Regions from separate parts of the Flavobacterium sp. B114r genome, predicted to be linked through region 1. Evidence: riboswitches for the same ligand, from Rfam matches in the RefSeq annotation. Region 1 holds a riboswitch; the other holds the start of a gene.
The links. A riboswitch is a leader RNA that binds a small molecule or an ion and turns the genes downstream of it on or off. The one in region 1 is predicted to bind S-adenosylmethionine.
Positions count from the first base shown of each region.

Region 2: another riboswitch for S-adenosylmethionine. It lies ahead of QLQ94_RS15500 (SusC/RagA family TonB-linked outer membrane protein); the one in region 1 lies ahead of QLQ94_RS07590 (alpha/beta fold hydrolase).

Region 1 covers NZ_CP124858.1:1,709,275-1,720,458, forward strand. Annotated here, with positions in the region: gene QLQ94_RS07565 (TonB-dependent receptor plug domain-containing protein) at 1-2,077, shown strand, start outside; gene QLQ94_RS07570 (hypothetical protein) at 2,650-2,838, shown strand; gene QLQ94_RS07575 (O-acetylhomoserine aminocarboxypropyltransferase/cysteine synthase family protein) at 2,958-4,262, shown strand; gene QLQ94_RS07580 (homoserine dehydrogenase family protein) at 4,513-5,601, shown strand; gene QLQ94_RS07585 (hypothetical protein) at 6,213-6,416, shown strand; SAM riboswitch class I at 6,605-6,713, shown strand; gene QLQ94_RS07590 (alpha/beta fold hydrolase) at 6,792-7,775, shown strand; gene thrA (bifunctional aspartate kinase/homoserine dehydrogenase I) at 7,777-10,191, shown strand; gene QLQ94_RS07600 (hypothetical protein) at 10,437-10,994, shown strand; gene QLQ94_RS07605 (OsmC family protein) at 11,013-11,184, shown strand, end outside.
Region 2 covers NZ_CP124858.1:3,629,957-3,641,140, reverse strand. Annotated here, with positions in the region: gene QLQ94_RS15510 (IS4 family transposase) at 1-12, opposite strand, end outside; gene QLQ94_RS15505 (RagB/SusD family nutrient uptake outer membrane protein) at 129-1,586, opposite strand; gene QLQ94_RS15500 (SusC/RagA family TonB-linked outer membrane protein) at 1,605-4,775, opposite strand; SAM riboswitch class I at 5,032-5,131, opposite strand; gene QLQ94_RS15495 (BamA/TamA family outer membrane protein) at 5,786-6,862, shown strand; gene QLQ94_RS15490 (MgtC/SapB family protein) at 7,143-7,565, opposite strand; gene QLQ94_RS15485 (ABC transporter permease) at 7,837-9,057, opposite strand; gene QLQ94_RS15480 (ABC transporter ATP-binding protein) at 9,044-9,805, opposite strand; gene QLQ94_RS15475 (efflux RND transporter periplasmic adaptor subunit) at 9,900-11,177, opposite strand.

The DNA of each region.
Region 1 (11,184 bases):
TAGAGCAGCCCAAAATGGTGTAGCTATTAATTCATTGTTTAGTAATATCAATAACACGCCAAACTCAGCACAAATTCTTACTTCATTAAAGCAATATGCACCGCAGGTAGGTTATTTTACACCGGCACAGCAAACTGCAATTTCATCTGCCGGAACACTAGCCCAAATGCAGACAGCTTTGAACTTTGATGTAACCAATAACGAGATTGCTTATAGAGGTCAGGAAAGAAGCGATTATAATATGAGTGTAGGTCAGTCAGAATTGGCTTCAGGACAATTGTACTATAACGCTAAATATCCTATAAGTGATATTACATCTTTGTACTCTTTTGGTGGAGTTTCGTATAGAAATGGTAAATCGTATGCATTCAACAGACTTCCTAATGGTTCAGGAACTTTTACGCAAGTGTATCAAAACGGATTCCTGCCAGAAATACAATCTAATATTTTAGATGCATCTTCTGCAGTTGGAGTAACAACAGAATTATTTGGTTTTGATACTGATCTTAGTACAAACCTGGGAACAAACTCTTTTCAATATGATGTGAACAATACTATTAATGCTACTTTAGGAGCTAATTCGGCTACAAGTTTTGATGCCGGAAAAGTTTCATTTTTACAAAGTACAACCAATCTTGATTTCAGTAAAAAGTTAGATGTTTTAGAAGGACTAAACGTTGCTTTTGGTGGAGAATTCAGATATGAAAACTATCAAATTAAAGCAGGAGAAGAAGCTTCTTATGGATTATATGATATAAACGGAAATTTGGTTTCAGGAATTCTGCCAAGTAATTCACCATTAATTGTTACAGACTTTTTTGGAAACAAACGTGGAGCAGGAGCACAGGGTTTTTCCGGGTTTCAACCAACAGATGCTAAAGAAAAAGACAGAAAAAGTGGCGCTGCTTATATTGATTTAGAATTAAATGCGACGAAAAACTGGCTTTTGAACGGAGCAGTCCGTTATGAAAATTATTCTGATTTTGGAAGTACGGTGATCTTTAAACTAGCCTCTCTTTTAAAATTAAACGATAATATCAATTGGAGAATTTCCGGACAAACAGGATTTAGAGCACCATCATTACAGCAAAAATATTTTGAAGCGAGTTCAACCCAGTTCATAAATGGTTCACCTTATCAGGTAGGTTATTTTACAAATGATTCTCAGGCAGCAAAAAGTATAGGAGTTGAAAGTCTGAAACCTGAAAAATCTAAAAGCATCAGTACAGGATTTACATTCAAAATTCCTGCAGCAAATATTACCATTGCAACAGATGCGTATTTTACAAGAATCAATGATCGAGTTGTGTTAACAGGGCAATATGCAAGGCCAACAGATGCGCAGATAAATGCGGCAACAACGCCACAACAAAAAGATGCATTGACATTGTTTCAACAAGCATTTGATTTAAAAGGAGTAGAAAGAGCTTCGTTCTGGACCAACGGAATTGATTCTGAAACAAAAGGTATAGATGTGGTAATTTCTCAAAAATACAATGTAATCCAGGATTTTACCATCAGAAACGATTTTGCATTAAGTTATAACACTACAAAAAGAGTAGGTAAGCTAAATGTACCTCAATCTATTATTGATGCAGGTGGAGATCCTTATGTATATTCGTTTTTCCCGGAATCAAGCAGAATTTATTTAGAAGAAGCAATTCCTAAATTGAAAGCAAATTTAATGACCACTTTCAATATTAAAAAACTGGATATTTATTTAAGAAACAGTTATTTTGGAAAAGTTACTGATCCGGGAGCAACAGATGTAAATTTAGACGGATCATCTTCAGTTTACGAACATCCTGAATACAGTTCAAAAATAGTTACAGATTTATCTTTCGGATATCAAATCAACGAAAAGTTCAGATTCACACTTGGATTTAATAATATAGGAGACGTTTATCCGGATAGAAATAATCCTGCAACTCCTGCATTTACCAATACAACCCCAACATTGTCTCCTGCACCAAGTACAGATTTAACCAATGCAAATCAGTTTGCTTATTCAAGAGCAGTATCACAATTTGGATTAAACGGAAGATTTGGTTTTGCCAGATTAAGTTTCAAATTCTAAAAGTAAAAGATTTGCCCACGGATTGTACGGATCAAACGGATTTGCACAGATTTTTTAATCCTTTTAATCTTTTATCCCGATAGCTATCGGGAGCGGCTAATTTTAGAAGTAGATAAAGGAGAATAAAAAAAATAATCCGTATTCATCAGTTTAAATCTGTTCAATCCGCGTGCTAAATTTTTTAGTCAGGAGAGAAAAATAAAAAAATCCGCGTAAACCGGTTTAAACCAGTACAATCCGTGGGCTAATATTTTTAAGATATTCCCTGTATTTGCAGGCTAATAAAAAAATAATGTTAAATGTTCTTTTTTGATTTGGTAGATCTAAAAATAGTTTCTATATTTACTCTATCAAATTAGTCGAGTTTAAAAAAGAGAATTAATTTAAATAAAATGATAATGAAAACAATAGCGAATAATATGATGATATGTTGTGAGATGATGCAAATGTGCATCCAAAATCGCTGTTGCCAAAAGTGAAAGAGTAAATCTTTGTTATAGTTAGAACTATAAGCCCTTTTGGTAGCCATCCGAAAGGGCTTTTTTTATTTCAACACTTTTAAATCAAAAATCATGAAAACATTAAATTCAATAGCAATAGAATATTTATTAAGAAACGATTCTCAGAAAAACAACAATAAATCAGAAGACATAACCAGAGAGGTTATAAGGATAAATGCAGAGCAACTTATAAAAAGTCAAAAATCCTTATTGTTTCACATGTATGATCTTGAAGAAGAAGGAGAAGAGTTTTTTGTTTAAATCAAATTCATTCCTCTTTCAAAACTAATTGCATGAAGATGAAAATCTTTTTGTATAACTTAGAAACATTTTTATAAAAAAATATAAACGAATTAACAACATTAAAAAACTAAGAAATCATGAGTACAAAAAAATTCGCCACCAACGCATTACACGCAGGACACGATGTTACTAAAAATGCAGGAACCAGAGCAGTGCCAATTTATCAGACATCGTCATATGTTTTTAACGATTCAGATCACGCTGCTAATTTATTTGGTCTTGCCGAAGCCGGATTTATCTATACGAGATTAAATAATCCAACAAACGACATTCTTGAACAACGACTTGCAGCGCTTGAAGGCGGAATTGGAGCTGTTGTTACTGCATCAGGAGCATCAGCAATTTCTACAGCTTTATTGACTTTATTAAAAGCGGGTGATCACATTGTAGCTTCAAACAGCTTATACGGAGGAACTTATAATTTACTAAATGTAACTTTACCTCGTTTAGGGATTACAACCACGTTTGTAGATCCGTCTCAACCGGAAAACTTTACAAAAGCTGCTAAAGAAAATACAAGAGCCTTTTTTGTAGAATCTTTAGGGAATCCAAAATTAGATGTATTAGACTTAAAAGGAATTTCGGCAGAAGCCAAAAACTTCAAAGTTCCTTTTATTGTAGACAATACGGTTGCTACACCTTATTTATTGAACCCAATTGAATATGGAGCAGATATCGTAATTCATTCCTTGACCAAATATATTTCAGGAAACGGAACTTCATTAGGAGGTGCTATTATTGACGCTGGAAAATTTGACTGGTCTAACGGAAAATTTCCTGAATTTACAGAACCTTCTGCAGGATATCACGGATTAGTATATCATGAAGCTCTAGGAAATGCAGCTTTCATAGCAAAAGCAAGAATCGAAGGTTTGCGTGATTTTGGCGCAGCTTTAAGTCCTTTTAATGCTTTTCAGATTATTCAGGGATTAGAAACATTACCAATTAGAATCCAGAAACATAGCGAAAATGCTTTGGCTTTAGCCTCTTGGTTAGAAAAACAAGATGAGGTAGTCTGGGTAAATTATCCAGGTCTAAAAACTAATAAATATTATGATTTAGCACAGCAATATTTACCAAAAGGTCAAAGCGGTGTAATTACTTTTGGACTAAAAGGTGGTTTTGATGCTGCTAAAAAAGTGGTTGATAGCACGAAGTTATTCTCGCTTTTGGCGAATATTGGTGATACAAAATCATTAATTATTCATCCGGCAAGCACAACGCACCAACAATTGTCAGATGCAGACCAACTAGAAACAGGAGTTTCTAAAGATCTGGTGCGACTTTCTGTCGGGATAGAAGATATCGAAGATTTAATAGCTGATTTGAAGGCTGCATTCGCAAGCGTGGTCCAATCGCAATACAGCGTTAATAAAAATTAGGTTTTTTTGTTTTTTGTTTGAAAAATTGCCTTTAGTAGCGTGAGTTCTGCTAGAGGTGATTTTTTATAAAAAGCATTCCATATAAAAGTTTTTTCACCATATAAGTGATAGGAGTTCATTTTAGTAGAGGCGCACATTAGTAGAGACGCACAGCAGTGCGTTTAACATTGGATGACGATTATACGTTGATAATTAAAATGAACTTATATCACTTATATGGTTTAATTAACCCCCCAATAAATTAAAAATTATGTCAAAGCTTAAAATAAATATCATCCTTTTTGGAATTGGAAATATCGGAAGTACTTTGATCAATCAAATCATCGAAAGTCAGGAGTTTTTTCTTGAAAGTAAAAATGTCGACTTTCATTTTCCGATAATCACAAATTCAACAGTAGCTTTTTTCGAGAAAGAAGGCGTAGGATATGCTTGGGAAACCAATTTTTTAGAATTGGCAGTTCCGTTTAAAGTGCAGGATATTATTGAATTTGCCAAAGAAAATGAATTTGAAAATCTAATTGCAGTTGATGCAACGGCAAGCGACGAGCTAATTCATCATTATAATACCCTGATCGAAAACGGATTTAATATTGTAGCGGTAAATAAAAAAGCCAATACATTACCTATTGATTTATATAAAGAAATTAGGGTAAATCTTAAAAAATACGACAAAGAGTTTTTGTACGAGACATCAGTAGATACAGGATTTCCGGTTTTGCAAACCTTAAGAGATTTGTATTATTCCGGAGAGAAAATCACCAAAATACGAGGTGTTTTCTCTGATAATCTAAGTTACGTATTTAATAGATTTGCAAATGAAGAAGCTACTTTTTCGTCACTTCTAAAAGATGCCAGTTTACTCGGATTAATGCGTTCTACTTTTAAGGAAGATTTATCCGGAAATGATACAGCAAGAAAACTATTGATTCTGACCAGGGAAATAGGAAAGGATTTTGATCTTTCGGATATTAAAATCAACTCTCTTATTACAGAAGAACATCTGGAGAAAAACGGAATACTGAACAAAGATGCAATCGACAAATCATTTAAAATTGCAAAAATAACCCAAAAAGACAATCACGTATTAAGATATGTGGGAGAATTTGATGTCGAGAAAAACACGCTGGAAGTCAAATTGGTTTCAGAACCGGTTACATCAGCAATTGGTCAGTTAAAAGGATCAGATACCATTTTCGAAATTTACACACAATCATACGCAGATGTTCCAATAGCAATTCAAAGCGCTTCGGCATGTAAACAAGCTATTTCAAGAGGGATAATAACTGACATTTTGAAAGTAGCAGAAAAAATTAAAAATAAAGAAGCAGTTTGGTCGTAAGTGGTTTTAATAGTAGTTAGTTGTTCTTTGATATAATGAAACAGGAAAATTATTAGATATTTTTTTGTAGGTTTTTACGTTAATTTTTTTAAATCTTAAATTTGTAAGATGTTTTTTAACGTTAAAAAGGTAATTTTTAACGTTTTTTAAGATTAATTTGCTGATCCTCACTTGCGTAATTGAAAAAATATTCGCACATTTGTAATACCTCAAAACTACCAAAAGTAAATTTTCAATTCTGAAGAATTGTTATGTCGATTGGAACAAATGTTGAATGACTTTATTTCTTATTTAATTAAAAAAAAACAAGGATAAAAGTAAAAACAGTCAATAGTTTCGAGAAGTTAAATAAAATAAAAAAATGCAAGAATTTTTTCAAATAGCAAGTAAATCACAGATGAATAAATCCCTACAGATGAACAAGATGTTTAACGTCGCACGTATTTGTGTATGCGTCTGTTGATACTAAAAGTATATATAAGTTGTAAAAAACTTAAACCCTTTTGGTATTCAAATCCAAAAGGGTTTTTTTATTCCATTTGGTTGCCATAACAAAAAATTAAACAAATAATAAAGATTATAAAACATAAACTAACGTAAACTTAAATATCATGAGCACATTAAACTACTTAACAAAGACTTTTTCTACATTGAAAAACTTAAGAGCAAAAAGAAACAATCCGCCACCGCCAACAAATGAATTAGTACACCCGAGATTCGGAATTACTGAGGCAGATAAAACAGCGGAGAAAAAAGAGCCAAACTCATTATTGTTTTTGATGTATTCAAAAGAAAATGAAACACTTTTTATCTAAATCAAAAAGTATCATAAAATAGGGGAATACCTGCTTAAATTTACTGGGCTGATAGTTCGGTAATTTTTTGCGTACAAGAGTTTGTGTTTGAATTATCTTTAAGAAATTGCAGAATCAGTTTCGATAAAATTTGTTTGTTTAAGAAATTAGTAGTTAATTTGCACCTTTAAGTTCAAAAACGTATTGAAATGTTATAAAGAAAGGACGAGGGATTAGACCCGATGAATCCTTAGCAACCCTTCGTTAATTCGAAGAAGGTGCTGCATTCTACCACGCCCAAACGTGGAAAGATAACAACAAGAATTTTTCTAGTTTCACTCTAGTACTTTCTTTCTAATATTTCCACATACAAATCAATAATAAAAAGATTTGAAATTGGAAAATATACCAAGTCCCATCATAATTCACGATTTCATCACAGAAAGTGGTGCATCATATCATTCATTACCATTAAGCTTTACCCTTTCTGGTTTGCCATTGTATAGCGCGCCTATAGTTTTGGTCAATCATGCATTGACCGGAAATTCTGAGGTTACAGGTAAAAATGGCTGGTGGAATGACCTGATTGGCGACGAAAAAACAATCGATACCCAGAGATATACCATATTGGCATTCGACGTTCCCGGAAACGGAAACGATTCGTTTATAGTAGAAAACTATCAGGACTTCACGACAAGAGATATTGCCCGAATTTTTATAAAAGGATTAGAATCCTTAGATATCGCACAATTACACACAATTATTGGCGGTTCTGTTGGTGGAGGAATTGCCTGGGAAATTCTTGCATTAGAACCCAACATTACTCAAAACTTGATTCCAATTGCAACAGACTGGAAATCGACAGACTGGATGATCGCTAATTGTTACTTACAAGAGCAAATACTCAACAATTCTTCAAAACCTATAGAAGATGCCAGAATCCATGCCATGTTGTGTTATCGCTCTCCTGAATCATTCAAAGAAAAATTTCAACGTACAATCAACAACGAGCAGCTCATTTTTAATATCGAAAGCTGGTTGGCGCATCACGGACAAAAATTACAAAAGAGATATCAATTGGCATCATATAAACTGATGAACCAATTGCTTAAAACCATAGATATTACCAGACATAGTCAAGATTTCGAGACTTTATTGTCCAGAACAAATGCAGCGATTCATATTATAGGAATCAACTCAGATTTGTTTTTTACACCAAAAGAAAATCGCGAAACTTATAATGAATTAAAAAAGTTCAAAAACAATGTCTTTTACAGCGAAATAGATTCGGTACACGGACATGACGCTTTTTTAATCGAGTACAAACAATTAGATCATTTACTTGCCGATATTTTTAAGGCAGAAACAATAGAAAAATAAAATGAAAATATTAAAATTTGGAGGTAAATCGTTATCAAACGGAGAAGGACTTAATAAAGTAGTTTCAATCATTTCTGATAAAGTAAATCAAGGAGAACAAATTGCAGTTGTCGTTTCGGCCCGAGGAAAAGCTACCGATGAGTTAGATTATATTTTGAAGCTTGCCGCTAAAAATGGTAATTACAAACCATTATTTGAAAATTTCAAAACCTATCAGATTTCAGATTATCCTCAGGTAGATTTTTCTGAAGAATTTAATATTTTAGAAAAACTTTTTGAAGGCGTAAGCTTAATTGGAGATTACAGCAATAAAATCAAAGATCAGATTTTGTCAAAAGGAGAATTGCTTTCGGCTAAATTATTGACCGCAATTTTAATAGAAAAAGGAATTCCGGCAAATTTTGTTGATTCAAGATTATTATTAAAAACGGATTCGAAATTTGGAGATGCACAACCGTTAGAACAGCTTTCTAAGAAAAATGTTGTCAACTATTTCAAAGAACACAACGGTAAAACTGTAAATATTGTAACCGGTTTTATTGGTTCAAACAATAATAACGATACTACAACTTTAGGTAGAAACGGCAGTAATTATACAGCATCTTTAATCGCCAATTACTTAAATGCCGAAGAGCTTCAAAACTTTACCCACGTTGACGGAATTTACACAGCAAATCCAGATTTAGTTGCCGATGCTAAAAAGATCGAATTTTTGTCTTTTAATGAAGCAAACGAATTGGCTAATTTTGGCGCGACAATTCTGCACGCTAAAACGATAATTCCACTATTAGAAAAAAATATTCCGCTTCGTATTTTAAATACATTCAATCACGAAAATCGCGGAACTTTAATCACTTCAGATTCGGCTAAAGAAGGAATCAAAACCCTTTCGGTTTTAGAGAATTTATCATTGGTAAATCTTGAAGGACGCGGATTACTTGGAAAATCAGGTGTTGATGCCAGAATTTTTAAAGTAATGGGAGATCACAATATCAGTGTAAGTATCATTTCGCAAGGTTCTTCAGAAAGAGGAATCGGGTTGGTTGTCGCTACAGATAAAGCTACAACAGCCATGATCGAATTAGAAAAAGAGTTCGAAAACGACTTTTATTCTAAAGATGTAAATCAGATTACGGTAACAGATAATGTTTCGGTAATTTCGATTATTGGTCAGGATTTGAGCACTTTCCACAAACCATATACAGCATTAATCAAAAATAAAATAGTTCCAATTTTGTTTAATAACACCGTTACGGGTAAAAACGTGAGTTTGGTGGTTAAAAAATCGGAACTTAACAAAGCATTAAACGTAATTCACGGAGAAATTTTTGGAGTTTCCAAGAAAATCAACATTGCTATTTTTGGTCACGGATTAGTGGGAGGAACTTTAATCAATCAAATTTTAGAATCGGCTGCAGCAATCGAAAAACGGAAAGACATTAAACTGAATGTTTTCGCAATTGCCAATTCTAAAAAAATACTTTTAAACAAAAATGGCGTAACATCAAACTGGAAAAATGACATCCAGCAAGAGGGCCTTGAATATACCATCAATGACGTAATTGCTTACGCGAATCAACATCATTTAGAAAATTTAATTGCGATTGACAACACCGCAAGCGCGACTTTTGTTGAGAATTATATTTCGCTGATTGAGAGTAGTTTCGACTTGATTTCATCTAACAAAGTTGCCAATACATTAAGCTATGGTTTTTATAAAGAACTGAGAAAATCTTTAGCAGAAAATCAGAAGAATTATTTGTACGAAACCAATGTTGGTGCAGGATTACCATTAATTGATACCATAAAATTATTACACCTTTCGGGTGAAAATATCACAAAAATAAAAGGAGTTTTCTCAGGAACATTAAGTTATTTATTCAATAATTTCTCTGCAAAAGATGCTCCGTTTAGCGAAATTCTAAAAGAAGCAATTGATAACGGATATACAGAACCAGACCCGCGTGAGGATTTATGTGGAAATGATGTAGGAAGAAAATTATTGATTTTGGCAAGAGAATTAGATCTGCAAAATGAGTTTGAAGAAATATCAATTCAGAATTTAATTCCGGAACATTTACGTGAAGGAAATGTATCCGATTTCTTAACCAAGCTAAAAGAATTCGATCCGATTTACGATAAAATAAAAGCAGATCAAAAGCCAAATCACGTATTAAGATACATTGGCGAATTGTCCGGAGATTTGCAAAATGACAAAGGAATTCTGGAAGTAAAATTAGTTTCTGTACCTTCTGATACAGCTTTAGGCGGATTGAAGGGATCTGATTCTTTCTTCGAAATTTATACAGAATCTTACGGAGACAGACCTATCGTAATTCAGGGAGCCGGTGCAGGTTCTGCAGTAACGGCAAGAGGAGTTTTTGGAGATATTTTGAGATTATCAGATAAAGGATAAGAGGATTTTGGATTATGGAGTGTAGATTTTAGATTGCAGCGAGTATAATCTGTATTGTTTGTCATTTCGACGAAGGAGACTCGAGCGATAGCGAACAGGCGAAGCAAATCACACACTAAGCTCTACAAACAAAAGTCTCCGTCTTTATCAACAATCGATTGTGATAATTTAATTGAACAAAAACAAAAAAGGAAAGTTACTTTAAACAGAAAATGAAGATTCTAAATTAAAGCTATAAGATACGAATGAAAAAAATACTGATTTTACTATTGTTCTCAAATATTCTAACGGCTCAGGTTTCTAATGTTATTAGAAATAAAGACAGTTATACGCAAGATGTTTTTCCTTATAAAGGAGTCAGGGCGATTCAGATAGATGAAGTAAGCTCTCCAGGAAACGAGGACAACGTATTTATTTTTTCTAAAATTGAAAAAAACGCTAATCCGGATAAAATGTATTTTCAGCGGTTTACAAAAATGAACAATAAATGGATTGTAAAATCTATTCTTGAGGTAAATCATAACGGAATTATTTCGGCTTGGGGAAGCAGAAAAGCTTTTGGGGATTATAATAAAGATAAAAGTATCGATGCTCTTTTTATTTACGGACTATATGATGCTGATTTCAAAGAGCAATCAGTTCATTTGATATTTTCGCAAAAAGATCAATTTTATACTATAGAATCTAGTGTTTCTGATGATTTTAGGACAGATAAATTCTCGGATAATTTCAATTCTTTAGACTCGGAATCTAAAAAACAGGTTTTAGAATATTGGAGTAAATTAGATAAAAAAGACAAATAACTTAGGAAAACAAAAAACATGAAAGTAACCTTAAACAGAGTAAACGACGCGTTTCATTTTAAACTCAAAAATGAGCGTGGTCATGTAGTTGATGTTGATAGCAGAACCGAATTTGGCGGAAGCGATTTAGGGGCAAGTCCGATGGAATTGGTATTAATGGGAGTTGCAGGTTGCAGCGCTATTGATATGA
Region 2 (11,184 bases), 1.9 Mb from region 1:
TCTGATTTGCATTTTCTGATAGATTTATAAATACAGAAAATAAAAATAATAGTTTTTTACAAAAGTTCCTTACACTCTTGGTTTTGAACTTTGACAAAGCCCACGGTTGATTATTATGAATGATTTTTTTAATATAATTTATTGGTTGCCAACTCTGTATTTGCCGGCGGAAATATATAATTAGCATCAGAAGGTGTTACTGCGGGAGTTTGTAATTTACTGTCGCCTTTGGCAGGAAGTGTCTGCAGATTTCTTAGCAAATCCGGTCCACGGAAACCTTCTCCCAATAATTCGATTCTTCGTTCTTTCAAGATGGCATCAATTAACTGGTTTGGATCTGAAAGTACTGTGGGAGCAAAAGCATACGAAGCATCTGAACGCTGGTGAACCCCTTTAAGGAGATTAGCCGAAAGGGCCAGGTTTCCGGTTTTTGCAGCAGCTTCGGCGTAATTCAATAATACTTCAGAATATCTAATTACTGGAATATAATCCAGGAATGGCGATGGTTTTGCGTACTTTTTAAAATATTGTTTTCCTGAAACTGTTCTGGTTAAGTCGCGGCGTTTATCAGTTGTTCTCCATTGCGCATCTCCCAAAATACCTGTTGGATTTAGATAATACTCTAAATTGGTATTGTAGATGTAAGCGATGGAAGATTGCCCTGTATAGGAATCTAAAGAACTCATCGGAATACTGAAAATAGATTCGACCGTTGCATAATTCGAAGAAAATAAAACCGTAATATCCGGCTGTAAAGTGTGTTTTACATCACTTGCAGTAGTAGAAAATGGTGCTTGTGCCTGAGGGGCTAATTTTACAGCTTCTTCAATTACTTTTGTCCAGTTGTTCATGGTCAGATATACTCTTGTTTTTAGGGCAATTGCGGTACTTACGTGTGCTCTGGTGGTATTAAGATCTGCCGTTGCATAACTTTGCGGCAATGCAGCTTCAGCTTCATCTAAGTCTTTCAATATCTGCTTGTAAATTTCTGCAACAGAACTTCTTGCGAGATTATTATTGGCTGCTCCTGTTTCTGCTTTTAAACGAAGCGGAACTCCTTTTGAGGCTCCGGCATCTTTATTATAAGGCTGTCCGTAGCTGATGATCAGACTGTAATAAGAAAGCGCACGAACCAATTTGGCCTCGCCAATGTATTGCTTTGCTTTTTCTTCTGTAATTACACCTTGGTTTATCGCCAGTCCTTCAATCAAAATATTAGCATTATTAATTGCTGAATAAGCTGATCCCCAAAGGTTATTAATATCATTTGAACCTGAACTGTATGAGTTATTCCAGCTTTCGTATCCTGTAAAGTTGTTGGCTGTAATATTGATAAAATCTTCTCCGCGCTGATCCTGATACAAAAGGAAACGTCCTCCGTATAAACTGGCGCCTTTAAAAGCTTTATAAATTCCGTTTACCAAACCTTCAATTCTTGCCGGAGTTTTAAAAATATCCTTATCAGAAACGGTTGTTTCCGGTGCTATGTTCAGGTCTTCGTTATTTTCACAAGAAGTAAAAGCAATCCCTGAAAGCAGTAATAAGGCAACAACTAGTTTTTTATATAATTTAAAATATGTTTTCATTTTGTTTTTTATTAATGATTAAAACCCGACGTTAAGACCAAATGTGAACGTTCTTCCCTGCCCTACAGAATTTTTCTCGACTCCCATAGAAGTTGTTGATGCTCCGTTTGAGGAGGTTTCCGGATCTGATCCCGTATAAGAAGTAATCAGGAAAAGATTGGTTGCCTGCGCATAAACCCTGATAGAAGATAATTGTGCTTTTTCAAGGATTTTTTTGGGAAGTGAAAAACCAACCGCCAATTGCTGTAATCTTAAGAAATCTGCTTTTTCGGCATTCTCAGAAATTGCAAAACCACTTGAACCATTCGAAATAACGTCGTTATAAACTAATTTAGGAATATCAGTTACCTGCCCCGGAGTTGTCCAACGGTTCAGAACATCCGTAGAGTTGTTGTAAAAACGCTGGTCTAAAAGTGTTCCTCTGGTATTATTCATTACTTTATTACCTCCTGAATACGTGAAACCAACCGTAAAGTCAAATGCTTTGTATTGAAATACATTTGTTAAACCTCCGTACCAAACCGGTAATGCATTACCCAAAACTTGATAATCTGCAACTGTAATGGCCGCCGCAGTTCTTCCGTCTAAATACGTCCAGTTGCTTTGCCCTGATGGCACTGCGGCACTGTATTGTACTTTTTCTCCATTTTTATTGATGAAAATTCTGCGCCCGTTGTCCGGATTTACGCCTCCGCTTACTGCTCCGTAAAGACTTCCGGCAGAATATCCTACTCTGGTAATATTATTGGCTTCTGTAGTTACCTGCGTGTAACCAATAATGTCTGTGTTTCCTTCGGCAAGTGCTGTAACTTCATTCTTTACGTGTGTGTAATTGAAGGACGCTTTCCATTGAAAATCTTCCGTATTTGCAATTGTCGCGGTAAGTCCAAGTTCGATTCCTCTGTTGTACATTGATCCAACGTTAGAAAGAATGGCGTCTCCGGGAATTCCTTTTGAAGGTGATTGAGGAGTACTTAAGATCAATCCGTTTACATTATTATTGAAATAATCAGCGGTAAATTGCAATCTGTCTTTAAAAAATCCTGCTTCAAGTCCAATGTTGGTCTGATCGCTGGTTTCCCAACCCAGATTCTCATTTCCTGCCTGAGAAATTGCCCAGGTCGATGCTGATCCATAAATGGATGCGCCGTAAAGATTTTGTGAAGCATACGCTGATGAAAGGTTTCCGTTACCTACTCTTCCCCAGCTTCCTTTTAGTTTAAGTGAACTTACATAATCTGTAATTTGACTGTCTTTAAAAAAAGATTCTTCACTTATGGACCATCCGGCAGAGATACCTCCAAAATTTCCGTATTTATTATTTAAACCTAAAGCTGAATTTCCGTCTTTTCTGAAATTTCCTGTAATGAAATATTTTCCACCATAATCATACGATAATCTAAAAAAAGAGGAAAGAAAAAGTCTTTCTGACAAGCTGTTTCCGGAAGACCTGATTGTTCCCCATGTTCCCTGATAGTATTCAAAGAAAGGATCAGAAACGTTGGTTTGATTGGCTCCCCACGAAGAGTTTTCATATTTCTGAACATCATATCCTGCCAATGCTGCAATGTGATGTTTGGCTCCAAAACGCCTGTCGAAAGTAAAACTGTTGGTAAAATTGTAATTGTTTCTTAGTGCAGCAATATTAGTTGCAGAACCACCTGTAGAAAATGCAGAAGATCCAAGATTAGGACTTAAATAGGTAATATTCTCGGCTCTTAATCTGTCGATTCCGTAATTACTGTCGAATTTAAATCCGTCGAAAAAGGTAATCGTAGCATGAATATTCCCTACCATATGATCGTTTGAACTGGTATATTTACTGTTTTCAAACAAGGCGCCGGGATGCCATAATGTATTGGTAAATAAGTTATTTCCCGAACTTGCAGTTCCTGTCGAACTTAAATTATAAGAACCATCAGCATTATAAGCTGCAACGTTTGGAGGCAATACCAATGCAAGACGTGCTGCACCAATCAATAACAAACCGCTGCTGCTTAATGATCCTGTATTTTGAGCCTGATTGAAAGTATTGTTATACGATAGATTTCCTCCCAGTTTCAACCAGCTGTTTACATCGTGATCGATATTAAACCTTGCTCCTTTTCTTTCGAACTCATTATCTTTTGTAATTCCTTCCTGTTTAGAATAATTGGTAGAGAAAAAATACCTTGTTTTGTCTGTTCCGCCGGAAATACTTAGGTTATGATTTTGAGAAACCGCGTCGCGATATACCTGATCCTTCCATTTTGTATTGACACGTGTACCATCTGCGTTGAAAGACGGAAAGAAAAGTGCTGAGGCTACAGCAGGATTATTTTCATTTCCGCTTAATATTTTGCTATTCAGTACGGCTTCATTTTTAATGTCTTCGTATTGTGTATTGTTTAAAAGGTCAGGTAATCTGGTGGCTCTTGTAATCCCTACCCAGGCATCATAATTTACTTTAGCTTTTCCTGCTTTTCCTTTTTTAGTAGTTACTAAGATTACTCCACCAGCTGCACGTGAGCCATAAATTGAGGTAGACGCTGCATCTTTCAAAATATCTATCGATTCAATATCTGATGGATTAATATCGGATAACGGATTATTGGCTACTGAATTTGTTGTAGAAACATCACCGGAATTAACCGGTATCCCGTCAATAACAATTAATGGAGAAGTACTTAACGAAATTGAATTTACCCCTCGAATTCTAATTACCGGAGGATCGTTTAATACCCCACTTGGCGTAGAAACATTTACTCCGGAAGCTTTACCAATAAGTGCCTGCTCAAAACTTTGCACGGGAATGTCCTTAATTGTTTTCGAGGTTATTCTTGCGGCTGATCCTGTAAATTCTTTTTTACTTTGAGTTCCGTAACCTACGACTAAAACTTCTTTTAAAGCAGTATTAGAGGGATTAAGCCGAATGTTGCTAAAGGATGAACCGGCTCTTTTTTCGAGTGTTTCATAACCAACATAATTGATAGAAACTGTATTGTCTTGTGGCGTTATCGAAAGAGAAAATTTTCCGTTTCCGTCACTAATAGTAGATTTACCACTTTCTGTGGCAATGATTGTAACTCCGGGTAACGGTTCTCCGGTATCAGAACCTCTGACGGTACCACTGATCGTTCGGTCCTGTGCGTGTAACACACTGGGAAGTATGCTAAACAAAAAAATTAAGCTGAGTAAGATTTTTTTCATTTTGGTTGGGTTAATTAAAAATTGGACATAGAAATTCCCGGACCACTCTTAGAATGGCCTATCATTTTATTGATAAAAAACAGGAGATTGGTTAATTAAAAGCTAAGTGTATTGCATTCGGAAAACGTGGACATGGTTCTCCTCTTTCGAAAATTCAGGTTGTTCTGATTGGGCGTGTAATATTAGTTGCGTTTTCATTCTAAAAAATAAATGACTTTAATAATAATGATCTTACTCAGATTTTCTAAAGAAATCTTTCTTATCTGTCCACCGCAGCGGAAGGATTTAGCACCTTATTGAGTAACAGGTTGCTAAGACATCATCGGGCCTAATCCCTCAGTCTTTCTGGATAAGTTCACGTAGATTTTTTCTACTCTGCAAATATATATATAAATTCTATATAATTAGTAGAGTTTAAATTTATTTTTTAGAAAACAGAACTTAATAAGCAGTAAAATTAGTTGCAATCTCCCTTTATACAGTTAAAAATAAATGCTCTTAAAAAACAAATAAAACACACAAAATCAAAACATTACAACACTACAATACGTTATTTTTTTTTACAGATACATACTTTTGTAGCTTTATATATTTTTTTATTTAATTTTTAAAAGCTGAATTCAAAGCAAAAAAAAGATTACAAAAATTTACTTTTCGCTAATAATTTCATCCGGTAATACCACGTTATTTCTTAATAAAGCCATATCTAAAAGTCGTCTAAAGAAGAAATAAAACGATATTAAAAACTGCTTTTCTTGTTATGCACTTCTACCCTTTTGTCATATTAACAAATTTTTTTTTTTCTTTAAGTACTACAAAATGTAATTATACAAATAGAGAAAGCGAAAGAAATCCTGTTTTTTATTTACTTTTTTAAGGCATACCCTAAAAAAATGCATCGCGTAAAAGCAATACATTAAAAAAATTTACCATAGCAGTATTATTTTTTGACATACATTCTGAGAATACATTTACCGGTTTATAATGCATAACTTAAAAATAAATCCACAATGCAGAAAAATTCATTTTTTATATTTCTATTCTTATGCTGTTCTCTGGCATGGTCTCAAACAAAATTGGCTGATAGCACAGCAACGACACCTAAACCAAAGGTCAAAAATATTGATTTCAATATAATGCCTTACCTTAATTACAACAGAACTCTGGAATTTATGTTTGGTGCGATCCCAATGATGATGTACAAGGTGAACAAAGCAGATACAATTTCGCCTAAATCGTTATCCGGTATTTCTGCCGTTTATAGTACCAACAAATCTTATTTTATTGCCTCTTTTAATAAATGGTACATTAAGGAAGATAGCTGGAGGGCACAACTTTTTTTCGCAACAGGCAATCAAAACGCACAATTTTATGTAGATGATATCGACGTACCTGATTTTTACGATTATGGAACTAAAGCGTCGATGGTAAACTTTATCCTGCAGCGTAAGGTTATAAAATCCTTATACGCCGGTATTGGTTATGCGTATGCGCATTATGACACAAAATATGAAGATGACATAAAACCCTCTTCTGTGACTCACACAAATGGCCTGCAATTTAATTTGATGTATGATACCCGTGATGCTGTTTATTATCCTACCAAAGGTGATAAAATAAAGCTGCGATGGCTTACGTATCCGGAATGGTTTGGCAATGATGTGAATGCCAATAAAATTCTTTCTGAGTACAATACGTATTTCCCAATGCGACACGGAACAGATGTACTGGCCGCAAGATTTTCAGGTAAATTTGGCTTAGGAAATATTGCTTTCGAACAACAGGTTACGATTGGTAATGAAGATATCAGGGGATATTCTGAAGGGAAATATCGTGGCGACGGACTTATGGCGATACAAGGCGAATACCGATATAATTTTAATAAAAAAATGGGATTGGTTGGATTTGCAGGAGTAGCGACAATTTACGGTTCTGACACATCAAGTTTTAACTGGGGTTTATATCCCGGAGCTGGTGTAGGATATCGCTACAGGGCTTTTAAAACCGAAAAATTCAATATAGGATTAGATGCCGCAGTAGGAAAAGGAGATTGGGGACTTTATTTCCGTATTGGAGAAGCTTTTTAAGGGGAAATAATTTTAAAAATTTTACCAAATACTTGTTTGTCTTAAAAAGTGCTTCCGTAAACATTACCAATAAGAGATAATCCCTCAGGATTTACATATTGGTAACAAAACACCTACCAGATAAAACTATCCTCTTTATTCTATAATCTTTATTCTATCCTCTTTATTCTTTCCTCTTTATTCTTTCCTCTTTATTCTATAATCTTTATTCTATAATCTTTATTCTATAATCTTTATTCTATAATCTTTATTCTATAATCTTTATTCTATTCTCCATTCTCTACTTCCTATTTCTCAACCATTTATCTACAGGTTCTAAAACAGTATTCACAGTTGTTACTAAAAAAGTACAAATCAAAGCTTCAATAAAATAACCTGATGCAGCAATACAGCCAATTGCGGCACTGCACCATATTGTGGCGGCAGAATTTAGGCCGTGTACATTGGGTCCTTCTCTAAAAATAACTCCCGCTCCCAGAAAACCAACTCCCATAACTACTTGGGCCGTAATACGTGTAACATCTATATTGGGTTCTGTTGCGGCAACTTTTATAGACAATAATACAAAAGTAGCTGCTCCTGTTGCTACCAGCATATTGGTTTTTAATCCGGCTTCTTTATGATGCCATTGTCTCTCAAAACCTATAATTAAGCCTGCGAATAAAGCGATTATAAGTCGGGTAAAAAATTCTGTTGTACTCAAAATTATTGTTTTATATTATTAAATATTCTTATTCCCTTTTTTTAATAAAGAAATACAAATTGTTGTTGGTAATCATTTTAACACATAGAAACATAGCTTTTAGAATCCTGTAAAAGACCGTTTCACTTTCAATATTACCACATAGCAATGTGAAGCAAATATTTGCTTATTTTGATCTTTATTCAAAATAGAAAAAAATCTATGTTTTTATGTGTTATTTCTTTACTCTCAATGAGCTTATTCAAAACAACAAATATAAGAATTTTCAGCATTATTCAAAATGCAAAGCTTCAATTGGATCTAGTTTGGATGCTTTTAATGCCGGATAATATCCAAAGAAAATACCGGTTATCGCACAAACCAGAAAAGATAGTATCACCGAAGATTCTGAAATCAAAGTAGGCCAATGCAAAAAGAATTGTATTAACTCAGAAGCTACTATTCCTAATACAATCCCGATTAATCCTCCGGTAAGGCTGATTAATATGGCTTCGACTAAAAATTGCAATAAAATATCTCTTCCGTTTGCGCCTATCGACATACGCAATCCTATTTCTTTGGTTCGTTCTGTAACCGAAACATACATAATATTCATAATGCCGATTCCGCCAATCAATAGCGAAATTCCTGAAATAGCGGTTAACAATACGGTCAATAACTGACTGGTAGAACTAAAAGTATTGATTAATTCGGCTTGTGTTCGTACGGAGAAATCGTCTTCATCTTTTGCTTTCAATCGATGTGCTGTGCGCATAATTTGCTCAATTTCATCTGTTGCCAGTTGTGTCTGACTTTCATCGACTGTCGAGGCATAAATGTTTTGAAGATAAATTGAGTTGGTTATCCTTTTTTGTACGGTGCTGTAAGGAGCAATAATGATATCATCCTGATCTTGTCCAAACGCATTTTCTCCTTTTGATTCTAAAACCCCAATAATCCTAAACGGAATTTTATTAAACCTAATAATCTGCCCGATTGGATCTACGCCATACGGAAAAATATTATCGACTACGGTCTGACCAATCAAACACACTTTATTTGCCGTATGCACATCTGATTCTCGAAAAGCGATCCCTTCTTTTAGTGGCCAATCTCTAATTTTGAGGTAATCAACACTTACGCCCTGCATACTTGTTGGCCAGTTCAAAGCACCATTAATCGCTTGCCCTTTACTGGAAACGGCAGGAGAAATCGCATTAAGATGTACCGATTCTTTTTTCAGGGCTTCTACATCACTAAGTGTCAGCGTTTGTACGCTCGAAATATCCAGACGCGCTCCGGCAGTAACATTACTGTTTGGACGAATGGTGATCATATTAGATCCCATACTTGATAGTTGATCCTGAATGCTTTTTTTAGAACCCTGACCTATGGCAACCATTGCAATTACAGATGCTACACCAATAATGATTCCGAGCATGGTTAGTAATGCACGAAGCTTATTACGGCGTAAAGCCTTTAAGGCGATGAGAAAAAGATTAGCTATTTTCATATTTATAATCTTCATCTACATGAAAATCTGCGAGCATTTGTTTGGCAGATTTTATGCTTTGGTTATTAAAATCTTTCATTATTCTTCCGTCTCTCAGTGTCACAGTTCTATTGCTAAAAGCAGCGATATCAGGTTCATGGGTTACAAAAATGATTGTTTTTCCCTGTGTATTCAATTCCTGGATCAACGCCATGATTTCATAAGAAGTTCTGGTATCCAGGTTTCCCGTAGCTTCATCGGCAAGGATCATAACCGGATCGTTTACTAATGCTCGCGCAATTGCTACCCGCTGTTGCTGTCCTCCGGAAAGCTGATTGGGAAAGTGATCCAGACGATCTGCTAACTTGACGGCTTCTAAGGCATGAATGGCTTTTTCTCGTCTTTCTTTTGTAGAAACACTGGGATTATACAGTAAAGGCAGTTCTACATTTTCTATTGCAGAGGTACGCGCCAAAAGATTATACGATTGAAAAATAAAACCAATCTTGGTATTACGTAGTGCCGCCAATTCATTTTTAGATAATGATTTAACGTTGACTCCGTCTAATAAATAATTCCCGTCTGATGGTTTATCCAAACAGCCTAAAATATTAAGCAAAGTCGTTTTTCCGGAACCGCTACTTCCCATAATGGTCAGGAATTCGCCTTCCATAACATCAAAAGAAATCCCTTTTAGTGCTCTGACGGTTTCAGATCCCATCGTGAATTCTCTTTTCAGGTCTTGTATTTCAAGAATCTTTTTTCCCATTACAATTTATTTTTTCTCAATGTATTTAATACTTTGGGCATAATTATTTTAACACATAGAAACATAGATTTTATAAATAAAAATCTATTATAATTTATCTTTTTCCGCCGCCTCCACCACGTTTTGGCATAAACGGACTTGATTCTGTTGCTTTGGTGCTTTTGGATTGTTTTAAGGAATTGACTCCGGTAACAATTTCATCTTGTGCTGTTATTCCTTTAATAACCTGCACATTGATGTCATCATCCAATCCTATTCTGATATGTTTGGGAATTATAGAATCTCCTACCCTTTTCCAGACAATCGCCTTTTTATGATCGATAGTATCCGGAGCTTTATTATTGGATTGTGAGTTACTTCCATATTTATTTCCATTCCCACCGTTATGGTTTCCTTTGTGTTTTCCTTTATCATTTCCTAAAGACAATTTTCTGATTTTAAATTGCTTTCCTAAAGTAGAATCAGGCTGAAATGCCACTGCTTTTGCAGAAATCAGCAAGGTGTTTTTTACTACATTGGTGTAAATAATGATATTGGCCGTCATTCCGGGTTTGAGCTTTAAATCATCATTTGGAGCGTTGATAATAGTGGTATACGTCACAACATTTGATGAAATCGTGGGTTGCAAACGCACTTCGATCACGGTCCCTTTAAACACATCATCCGGAAAGGCATCTACGGTAAAACTTGCATTTTCTCCCACCTTTACGTTTCCAACGTCAGCTTCATCTACAGATGCCTGAACCTGCATCTTGGTTAAATCTTTGGCGATACTAAATAATGTTGGCGTATTTAAACTTGCTGCTACAGTTTGTCCTTCGCTTACTTTTCGCGATAAAACAGTACCGTCTATTGGCGAAAAAATATTGGTAAACGAAAGGCTTTTTTGTACTGATTTTAATTGTGCGGCAACGCTGTTTACATTGTCTTTTGCCACTTCATATAGGTTTCTTGCTGTTTCATAATCGGCTCTGCTGATTCCTCCTGCTTTGTATAATTCACTCTGTCTGTTGAAATTAGATTGCTGGTACCTCAGGTTATTTTTTGATAATTGTAAATTGGCTGCAATTTGCTCTACTTGTGCCATCAATAATGATTGATCTATCTGGGCTAATAATTGCCCTTTTTTTACAACGGAATTAAAATCTACAAATACCTTTTGTATTGTACCTGAAACTTGTGTTCCTACTGCGACAGTATCTACGGGCTGAATTTTTCCTGTGGCTGTTACACTGGTCGCGATATCTCCATAATGAGGGTTTTCGGTAACCAATTCTACTTTATTACCCTCTTTATGAAAAATAAAGTATCCTATACCTCCTATAACTAACAACCCAATGATGATAATGATTATTAATTTATTTTTTTTCATTTTGCTC